2 regions of the Peptostreptococcus equinus genome follow, and region 1 is predicted to be linked to the other one. Evidence: riboswitches for the same ligand, from Rfam matches in the RefSeq annotation. Region 1 holds a riboswitch; the other holds the start of a gene.
The links. Region 1 has a riboswitch for S-adenosylmethionine ahead of metK (methionine adenosyltransferase). Riboswitches for the same ligand answer to the same signal wherever they lie in the genome.

Region 1 (5,303 bases):
TTGCACTTGGTTCCATAGCAATGGTTGTAATAGTAACTTTATTATGTATATTTGGTGAAAGTCTAGTTAGAAAAAATGCTATGTTCATGACTGCAGGTATACTTATTATAGTTACAATAGTAATAGTTGCAGGTTTAATGAAATTTGCTCCAGATATTCAAAGATTGTTTGCCGAGGGTTATGTAAATCCTCATTCAGCTCAATGGTCAATAACTGGTAAAGGTGGACAGGTACCAGGTAATATCGGAAATGCTCTACTTTGGGCATTGACTTATACTGGTTTCCAAATAAGTGCAATTGGTGGTATCACTTCTTCGTTCAAGGGTGGACAGTTTAGAGAAGAAGCTAAGGGTGCTATGATTATAGGAGCATTTATAAATATATTGATGCTTGTTGGAATTTGTTTATTAATTTTCTCTCAAATGCCTAACATCTATACTAATGAGGCTGCAAGACAGTTACCTACTATATTTGTTGTAAAACAATTGAATGTCCCTGCATTATCAGTATTATATCCAATATTATTGTTCCTTGCTCTAATAACTACTGCAGTAGGATTTATATTCGGTATGGTATCAAGAATTGAACCTTATGCATTTAAGAACATGGAAAATCAAACTCTAAAAAAAGCTATTATATGCATACTTAGCTTAGCAATATGTTATGCAGTATCTAAATTAGGTTTAATGTGGATAGTACAAAACGCTTACAGATATTTAGGTATATATAATTGGATTTTCATGATATTACCTTTATGGTTCTTCGGATTTAAAAATATAAAAAGAAGAGATAGAGAAAGATTAGAAGTTAAATAAGTTGACTTTCTTAAAATATTATATATATAAAAACAACCTCTAAAATTAGAGGTTGTTTTTTTGCTAGAATCATTTTTTTATGATTTATATACTTAATTAAATTATTTTTCTGAAAGGTATTTTTTTAAATCATCTACCTTATCTAATCTTTCCCATGGAAGATCTACATCAGTTCTTCCAAAATGACCATAAGCTGCAGTTTGCTTGTATATAGGTCTTAGAAGATCCAAATTTTTAATTATTGCACCTGGTCTTAAATCAAAGTTTTCTCTTACAATTTCAACCAATCTTTCATTTGAAAGTTTTCCAGTACCAAAAGTATCTACAAATATAGAAAGAGGTTTTGCCACACCTATTGCATAGGCAACTTCTATCTCACATTTGTCGGCTAATCCTGCTGCTACGATATTTTTTGCAACATATCTAGCTGCATAACAAGCTGATCTATCTACTTTTGTAGGATCCTTTCCTGAAAAAGCTCCACCGCCATGTCTTGAATATCCACCGTAAGTGTCTATAATTATTTTTCTTCCAGTCAGTCCAGTATCTCCATGTGGTCCTCCGACAACAAATCTTCCTGTAGGATTTACATAATATAAAGTTTCATCATCCAATAATTCTGCTGGAATTGTAGCTTTTATTACCTTTTCTATAATATCATTTCTAATTTGATCATTTTCAACATGTGGATCATGCTGCGAAGAAATCAGAACTGTATGTACTCTAACAGGTTTTTCATCTTCATATTCAACTGTTACCTGAGTTTTTCCATCAGGTCTAAGATATGATAATTCACCAGACTTTCTAATTTCTGTAAGCTTTCTTGATAGCTTATGAGCCAAAGAAATTGGAAGTGGCATTAACTCTGGAGTTTCATTACAAGCAAACCCAAACATAATCCCCTGGTCTCCTGCTCCTACTTTTTCTAAATCATCTTCAACTTTTTCTTCAGTCTTAGACTCTAGACCTTCATTAACTCCCATTGCTATATCATTTGACTGTTCATCAATGGCTGTTATTACAGCACAGTTTTCTGCATCAAATCCAAATTTCCCTCTTACATATCCTATTTCTTCTACTGTATCTCTTACAAGTTTTGGAATGTCTACGTAAGCATTGGTAGTTATTTCACCTGCAACTAATATTAGTCCCGTTGTAGCTGTTGTTTCACAAGCAACTCTTGAATATGGGTCTTTTTCAATTAGTGCATCAAGTATAGCGTCAGATACTTGGTCACAAAGTTTATCAGGATGTCCTTCAGTAACAGATTCTGATGTAAATAAATGTCTTGCCATTATTTTTTCCTCCATTTAATAAAATAAATTTTATCTAATTTACCCCATATTTTCTAATAAAAAAACCTCTTCACAAAAAGAAGAGGCAATAAATTACTTTATTAGCTAACCTCATCTTTCAAGAAAATATTCTTGTAGGATTTAGCACCGTAAAACTTCGGTTGCCGGGCTTCATAGGGCCTGTCCCTCTGCCACTCTTGATAAGGTAAATCAAGATTTTTTTAATTGTACTGGATTATTTTATCATCCATAGATAATTTTGTCAATACCACATTTTCTGTTTTATTTTATACTTAATATTTCATCATATATAGAGCCTATATCTTCAAAGTTCTTTTCAAAAGAATAATTTTCCACTACAAACTCTCTTGCATTATTAGCAAGTTTATTTCTTAATGACTCATCCCTTAGTAAGCGATTCATAGCATTTAGTAGTTCTTGTGCTGAATTTGATTCTACAATTAGACCAGTCTCATTTTCTATTACTGTTTCTGGATGTCCTCCAACCCTAGTAATAATTACTGGTATAGCGCATGCCTCTGCTTCTATTACAGATACTCCAAAACCTTCGCTAAGTGATGGAAATACACATACATCACAAGAATTATATACATATTCAAGTTCATGACTTGGAACTCTACCCAATAAACTTATGTTATCCCTAGAATTAAGTGTTGAAATCTGTTGGATTAAATTTTCTTTTTCATTACCTTCGCCGCCTATTTTAAGTCTCAATTTTTTCCCGAACAATTCTCCTGAATACCTATTATAAAGCATTTCAAAAGCATCAATTAAATATTTAATACCATATTTCTTTTCTAGACTTTTTACTATACCAAAGGTAAAATATTTTTCATCTCTATAACCATTTAGTGGTCTAAATTTATCTACATCCACCCCAAAATAAGTTATTTTCGCTTCTTTTTTTGTATATAGATTTACTTCTCTAGCCATATCAATACTATTTGTAAAAATATAATCTGCATATTTGAAATTATGTTTTATTATATTCTTTTGTATAAATCCGTTTCTTGGAAAGTCATATATATCTGTCCCCCAGACAGATATAATATAAGGTCTATGCCCCAAAAGCGTACCTATAAAACCATAGCTACTAGCATAGTGGGCATGCAGTATATCTGGATTAATTTTCTTTACTAGAGATCTAATATTTTTAATATGACCTAAATATGATAATTTTTTATATATTTTTTCATTTTTAACTTCATTTACATTAGTTTGGAAATTATGAACATTTACACCATCAATATCTCCACCATTTAATGAAATAACATGAATCTCGTAATCCTTATTTTTGAAGAAGTTGCACCACTTAATAACATGTGAGTTATTTGCATCTCCTAAGTAACATATTTTTTTCAAGAGATACCTCCTTTATATTCAAATAATAAATATGCTTCTCATAGAATATACTATAAGAAGCACATATTAATTATTATACAGTTCCTGCCATTTCTAATATTTCAACCGATGACAAGGCTATAGCTGTTCCTCTGACAACACATGATATTGGATCATCCGCTAATCTAACAACTAAACCAGTTATTTCAGATATTTTTTTATCCATTCCATATAATAGGGCACCCCCACCTGTAAGAACTATTCCTGTATCTGCTATGTCAGATGCTAGTTCTGGTGGTGTATCTTGTAGGGCGCTTATTACTAGATTACATATTTGACCTACACTTATAGACATTGCATCCATTATTTCTATAGAACTTACTGTAATAGCTTTTGGTAAACCGCTAGCTAAATCTCTACCAGTTATCTTTACAAATCTTTCTTCTTGTCTACTATAAGCACAACCTATATCTTTTTTAATTCTTTCAGCTGTTCTCTCACCGATCATTACATTATAATTTCTTTTTATATATCTTCTGATATCTTCATCAAATTTGTTACCAGCTATTTTTATTGACTTACTAAGTACTGTTCCACCAAGAGAAATAACAGCAACATCAGTGGTTCCTCCACCTATATCTACTACTAAGTGTCCACCTGGCTTTGTAATATCTATTCCTGCTCCTATGGCTGCGGCTATAGGTTCTTCTATTAAAAGAACTTCTCTTGCTCCAGCCTGTCTAGTAGCATCTTCTACAGCTTTCTTTTCAATATCGTTAATTTTAGAAGGTACAGATACCATTATTCTAGGCATAACTATTTTTCCCATACCCTTCTTTTCTCCAATTATTGAGATAAAGCCTCTTAGCATTTTTTCTGCATTATCATAATCAGATATTACACCATTCATCATAGGTCTTATAGCCTCAATTTCCTTTGGTGTTCTACCTATCATTCTATATGCATCATTTCCAACTGCAATTACTTCATCTATTCTATTGTCTACTGCAACAACTGAAGGTTCATTTAACACTATACCTTTATCATCTACAACCATTTGTACATTTGCAGTACCTAAATCGATCCCTATATCTATACCAGCCATAAAAACCTCCGAAATTATATATTAGTCTTCAACTATTTCTACATCGCCACCAAGCGATCTAAATTTCTTATCAATATCAACATATCCTCTTTGAATATGATATATTTCTCCGATATTAGTTACACCCTCTGCAATCAAACCACAGAGAATTAAGGCTGCACCTGCTCTTAGGTCAGTTGCTCTTACATCTGCACCTACAAGTTGATCCACACCGTTTACTACAGCGCTTCTTCCATCTATTTTGATATTTGCACCCATACGATTAAATTCAGTTACATGCATAAATCTATTTTCAAATACTGTTTCTATAACAACACCAGTACCTTCAGCTACCGTTAACATAGCCATAAATTGTGCCTGTACATCTGTTGGAAAGCCTGGGTGTGGTAAAGTCTTTACATCTATTGGCTTTATTATTTCTGGACCTACAACTCTTACTGAATTTTCATCTTCTTCTACTTTTGCACCAGCTTCTCTAAGCTTTGCTATTACTGGTTTTAAGTGATCTAATATTACATTTTCTAAAGTAATATCTCCCTTAGTCATAGCAGCTGCTACCATATATGTAGCTGCTTCTATTCTATCTGGTATTATTGTATGTTCAGCACCATGCAGCTTTTTTACGCCCTTTATTTTTATAGTATTAGTTCCAGCACCTCTAATTGATGCTCCCATTTCATTTAGAAAATTAGCTAAATCAACAATCTCTGGTTCTTCGGCTGCATT
Region 2 (5,303 bases), 910 kb from region 1:
CCAACATTACTAGTTTGTCTTGCTATATTAATAGTAAAGGGTGTTGTACAACCTCTAGGACAAATTCAAGACAAAGTATTAATTGAGGGGGTAGCTGCTAGAGGTATATCTGAAGGATATCAAACTATGGATGCAATGGCAGCATGTATATTTGCTGGTATTGTTATTAACTCTATAAAAGCAAAGGGTTATAAGGATGCTAGTATGATTAAAGCAACTATCTATGCTGGATTTGTTGCAGTAGTAGGACTTGCTTTTGTTTATGGTGGTCTTGCTTACTTAGGAGCAACAGTTAACACTCAGTTTGGATTAGATGCTGAAAGAACAAAGCTTATAGTTTCTATTACAGAACAAATACTTGGCGGACCTGGAAAAATAATCTTAGCAATAATAGTTGCACTTGCTTGTTTAACAACAGCTATAGGTTTATCTTCAGCTTGCGGTAACTATTTCGAAGAAATTTCAAAAGGAAAACTTAAGTATGCACATGTTGTTATAGTTGTATGTATATTCTCTGCTATAATCTCTAACTTTGGTGTTGACCAGATTATTAATATTGCTTTCCCAATATTACTTGCTATATATCCAGCTGTAATTGTTTATATTATCTTAGGTTTATTTAATAATAAAATTCATAATGATAATTTATTCGTATTTGGCGTGTGGTCAGCGTTAGTAATAGGAATAATAAGTTCTATTGCAGGATTAAAAATGTTTGAAGGAGCATCATGGGCTAATTCAATTAATGGTGTGTTTGCGGCATTGCCAGGAGCTAAAATTGGTTTCTATTGGATAGTACCTGTTGCAATATTTATCTTAATAGGTAAGTTTATACCAAGCAAGAAAAATCATGTTGCATAATAATTAAATCAAATAAAGGCAAGCTTATAGCTTGCCTTTATTTTTTTAAAATATAATTAATACATTTTAATAACATATTATATAATGTTTGAAAATGTTGTTTTTTACTTTGACTTATAATATAATTTAATTATTAAAACTATGGGGGGAGCTTATGGCTAAGAAAAATTCAAAAAAAAGGGAGAAAGCTTATTACGATAAAAAAATAATCGAAGCGAAAAATACAAAAGAAACATCAGATTTATCTAAAAACAGATTATTTGTAATGAGTATTGGTTTTTTAATATTATTTTATTCAAATTATTTAGCAATATTTATATCACAAAAATTGGTGGCTATTTTAGGATTAGGTGTAATGTTATATGCAATGATTAAATCTCTCAAAAATCCAAATGAGAAAATCAGACAGACTAAAACTGGTAATTATATAGATTATACTATTACAGCAATTATTGTTCTAATAATTATATTTAACATATTTTTGATTATAAAGCATTATATATAGAACATAGCATAATTTTTATTTTTAGAATTTGTAGTTAGTTATATAAGTAATTATGGGCCTTTGAAGCATAACCTTCAAAGGTATTTTTTTATATTTTTCAAAATAATAAAATATTTAGAAAAATGTGTTGACAAATTATATGATAAATATTATTATATATTTAATAATTTAATATCTCTTATCGAGAGTGGTGGAGGGACTGGCCCTTTGAAGCCCGGCAACCTGAATTATTTTAAGGTGCTAATTCCAGCAGCTATAGCTGAAAGATGAGTAAAATAGGTCCGAGTCTAGGTATATATTTTACTTAGGCTATTTTTTATGATTTTATAGATAGGAAAAATGAGAGGAGACTATAATGATACGTATAAATGGTGTCAATAAATATTTTGATGATATACAAGTATTAAAAGACATAAATTTAGATATAAATGAAGGTGAAATTTTTGGAATTATAGGACATAGTGGTGCAGGTAAATCTACTTTATTAAGATGTATTAACAGACTTGAAAGTTACGATTATGGTGAGATATTAATAAATAATAATGATATATCTAAGCTAAATGATAAGAATTTAAGAGAATTGAGAAAAGATCTAGGTATGATATTTCAGCATTTTTCTTTATTAGAAAGAAAGACAGTATTTGATAATATTTCATTGCCTATGGAATGTTTTTCATATAGCAAAGAACAAATAAATAAAAGAGTAGATGAGCTATTAGATTTAGTAGGTATAGCAGATAAAAAATATGAAAGACCAAGGAATTTGAGTGGTGGTCAAAAACAAAGAGTAGCTATAGCTAGGGCACTTGCTATGGAACCATCTGTTTTATTATGTGATGAGGCAACCTCAGCACTCGACCCAAATACTACAAAGTCTATTCTATCTTTACTACAAGATATAAACAAGAAACTTGGAATAACAATAATAATGGTCACACATCAAATGGAAGTTATAAAGCAAATATGTTCTCGTACAGCTATTATGGATGCTGGTGAAGTAGTAGAATTAGGAGATACTGAAGAAATATTTTTAAATAGTCCACCAGCACTTAGAAAATTATTGGGTGAGGATAAAATAATACTTCCAAGTGGAAATAATTTGAAACTATTATTTACAAATGATAGATCGAACGAAGCAATAATTACATCTATGGCAAGAGAATTAGATGTAGATGTATCTATAATATATGGGAAACTAGAAAAATTTAGAGAAGATGTATTAGGTTCTCTTATTATTAATATACCTGATGGTTATTTAGAAAAGGTAGAAAAATATTTGGATAATAAAAATATGTTGTGGCAGGAGGTAGACAATGAGTTTTAGTGATTATATACAAAATTTATTTCCGCAGGCATTTGTGCAGACTATGTACATGACTATTGTACCAACTATAATTGCTACAATACTTGGATTTATAATGGCAGTTATATTGGTGATTACAAAAAAAGATGGGCTAAAACCAAATCGAAAAATAAATAGCATACTATCACTTATTGTAAATATATTTAGAAGTTTTCCTTTTATGATATTAATAGTTGCAATAATTCCATTTACAAGACTGGTAGTAGGAACAAGTATTGGAGAGACAGCGGCCTTGGTTCCAATTACAATAGGAGCTGCTCCATTTATAGCAAGGTTACTTGAAAACTCATTAAATGAAGTTGATCCAGGGTTAATAGAAGCTGCTAAGTCTTTTGGAGCAACTAACTCTCAGATAATTTTTAAGGTTATGGTAAAAGAATCAGTTCCATCAATGATTCAAGCCATATGTCTATCGATGATATCTATATTAGGTTATACAGCGATGGCTGGAGCAGTAGGAGCTGGAGGACTTGGTAATGTGGCGTTAATGTATGGATATCAGCAATTTGATGTAAATGTGATGTTGTTTACAGTAATTGCATTAATAATAATAGTTCAATTAATCCAATTTATTGGAGATACTTTATATAAGAAACTAAGATAATTTGAGCTCAATCTTGGTTTTAATAATAAATAATAAAAATATACATGTATAAGTAAAAATAATAAACAATAAGCTAAATAGTAAATATAAAAACTAATAAATATTAGCGATAAAAATTCGTAATTAATAAAAAACAATATTTCTAAAATAATAAAAATCGTCGATAAATAGTAAGAAAACTAAGGATAATTAATAAATATTTATAAAAAGTTGAAATAAGAGGAGGATATATTATGAAAATTAAAAAGATAGCAACATTGGCATTAGCAGCAGGACTTTCTCTATCATTAGTAGCTTGTGGTTCAAATAAAAAAGAATCTGCTAAAGATGATAAAAAAATTGTAATAGGGGCAAGTGCAAATCCGCATGCTGATATATTAAATAAAGCTGTAAAGCCACTTTTAGAAAAAGACGGATATAAGTTAGAAGTGAAGGTATTTAATGACTACATACTTCCAAACAAAGCTTTAGACGAAGGTTCATTAGATGCGAACTTCTTCCAGCATGAACCATATTTAAACGAATATAATACAAAAAATAAAACAGAGATTAAATCAGTAGCTAAGGTTCATTTAGAGCCTATGGGAGTATATTCACAAAAAGTGAAGTCGATTTCAGGAGTTAAAGATAAGGCGGTAATTGCTGTGCCAAATGATCCAACTAATGAGACTAGAGCACTTAAAATTCTTGAAAAAGAAGGTCTAATAAAACTGGCTGACAAAGAGCTATTGAATAAGAATGATATCAAAGAAAATAAGAAAAACATAGAGATAAAAGAATTAGCTGCAGAACAGCTACCAACTGTTTTAAAGGATGTTGATTTGGCTGTAATAAATTCAAATTATGCTTTAGAAGCTAAATTAAATCCTCAAAAAGATGCTATAGCTACAGAATCAAAAGATTCTCCATATGCAAATATAATAGCTGTTAGTTCAAAAAATAAAGATAGTGAAAAGACAAAGGCCTTGATAAAGGCAATACAATCACCAGAAGTTAAAACATTTATTAATGATACATATAAGGGAGCTATAATTCCTTCATTTTAAGTAATACGTATATTGTAAGCAATAAAATATATAAATAAAAAGATGTGGTATATACCACATCTTTTACTTTGTAATTATAAATATCTAATTTAGTTAAATAACGACTTAAAGAAGTTAATTATCTTATCTATTAAACCACTTTCTTTTGCTTGATTGGCAACATCTCCTGCTATTTGCTTAGCATTAGTTAATCCATCAGAAGTAGTATTTACAACAGCATCTTTTGAAAGCTTGCTATCATCGAATTGTTTAAAGAATGAGTTTGCCTCTTTATTGTTATTTAACCAATCTGATGCCTTTCCTATAATGCCATTTACATCAATATTTTCGCCCTTATCTTTAAGATTTGATCTGACGTTTGTACTTACATTAGCTAGAGTATCTTTCATGTCCTTGTAGTTATAATTTTGATTTGAAATATTGCTTAGTAAGTTCACTATAATATTTATGTCTCCAGTTGTAAGATTTACATTATAATTATTTGCTGTGTCTTTTACAATTTTTTCTATTTTTTCTTTATCCTTAATATCATCTTTTATAACTTTTGTTTTTGCATCATTTACTATACCAGTAGCTTTGTCTTGACCTACTTGGTTAGCAAGTTTACCAGTTGTGACTAGCTCTTTATTAGCTAATTTCTTTTTATTTTCTGTAAGTTTATCACCAGTAGATTTTTCAAAACCTATGATTATACCAGTTAAGGCTCCTGTACCACTAACAGGGAAAGGTGCAGCCGCTACTACATTTGCATTTTCTACACCTGCAGTGGATAGGGTAGTGGCTATCATAGAACTAGTAACCCAAGTAATGTTTGAAGTTTTGACATTGATACCGCCATCATTTGTAGGTACTACATATGCTGAAGACATAGTTACATGTCCTAGCTGTTTTTCTGGGGCGATACCTGCAAGATATTTTCTTTCT

Region 2: linked by a shared signal. The riboswitch ahead of O0R46_RS04390 (methionine ABC transporter ATP-binding protein) and the one ahead of metK (methionine adenosyltransferase) in region 1 are both predicted to bind S-adenosylmethionine.

The regions. Positions count from the first base shown of each region.
Region 1 is NZ_CP114052.1:1,762,571-1,767,873, forward strand. It holds gene O0R46_RS08775 (hypothetical protein) at 1-815, shown strand, start outside; gene metK (methionine adenosyltransferase) at 917-2,110, opposite strand; SAM riboswitch class I at 2,219-2,317, opposite strand; gene O0R46_RS08785 (glycosyltransferase family 4 protein) at 2,393-3,493, opposite strand; gene mreB (rod shape-determining protein) at 3,567-4,577, opposite strand; gene murA (UDP-N-acetylglucosamine 1-carboxyvinyltransferase) at 4,599-5,303, opposite strand, start outside.
Region 2 is NZ_CP114052.1:856,762-862,064, forward strand. It holds gene brnQ (branched-chain amino acid transport system II carrier protein) at 1-861, shown strand, start outside; gene O0R46_RS04385 (hypothetical protein) at 1,016-1,366, shown strand; SAM riboswitch class I at 1,542-1,639, shown strand; gene O0R46_RS04390 (methionine ABC transporter ATP-binding protein) at 1,722-2,690, shown strand; gene O0R46_RS04395 (methionine ABC transporter permease) at 2,680-3,333, shown strand; gene O0R46_RS04400 (MetQ/NlpA family ABC transporter substrate-binding protein) at 3,567-4,379, shown strand; gene O0R46_RS04405 (DUF1002 domain-containing protein) at 4,469-5,303, opposite strand, start outside.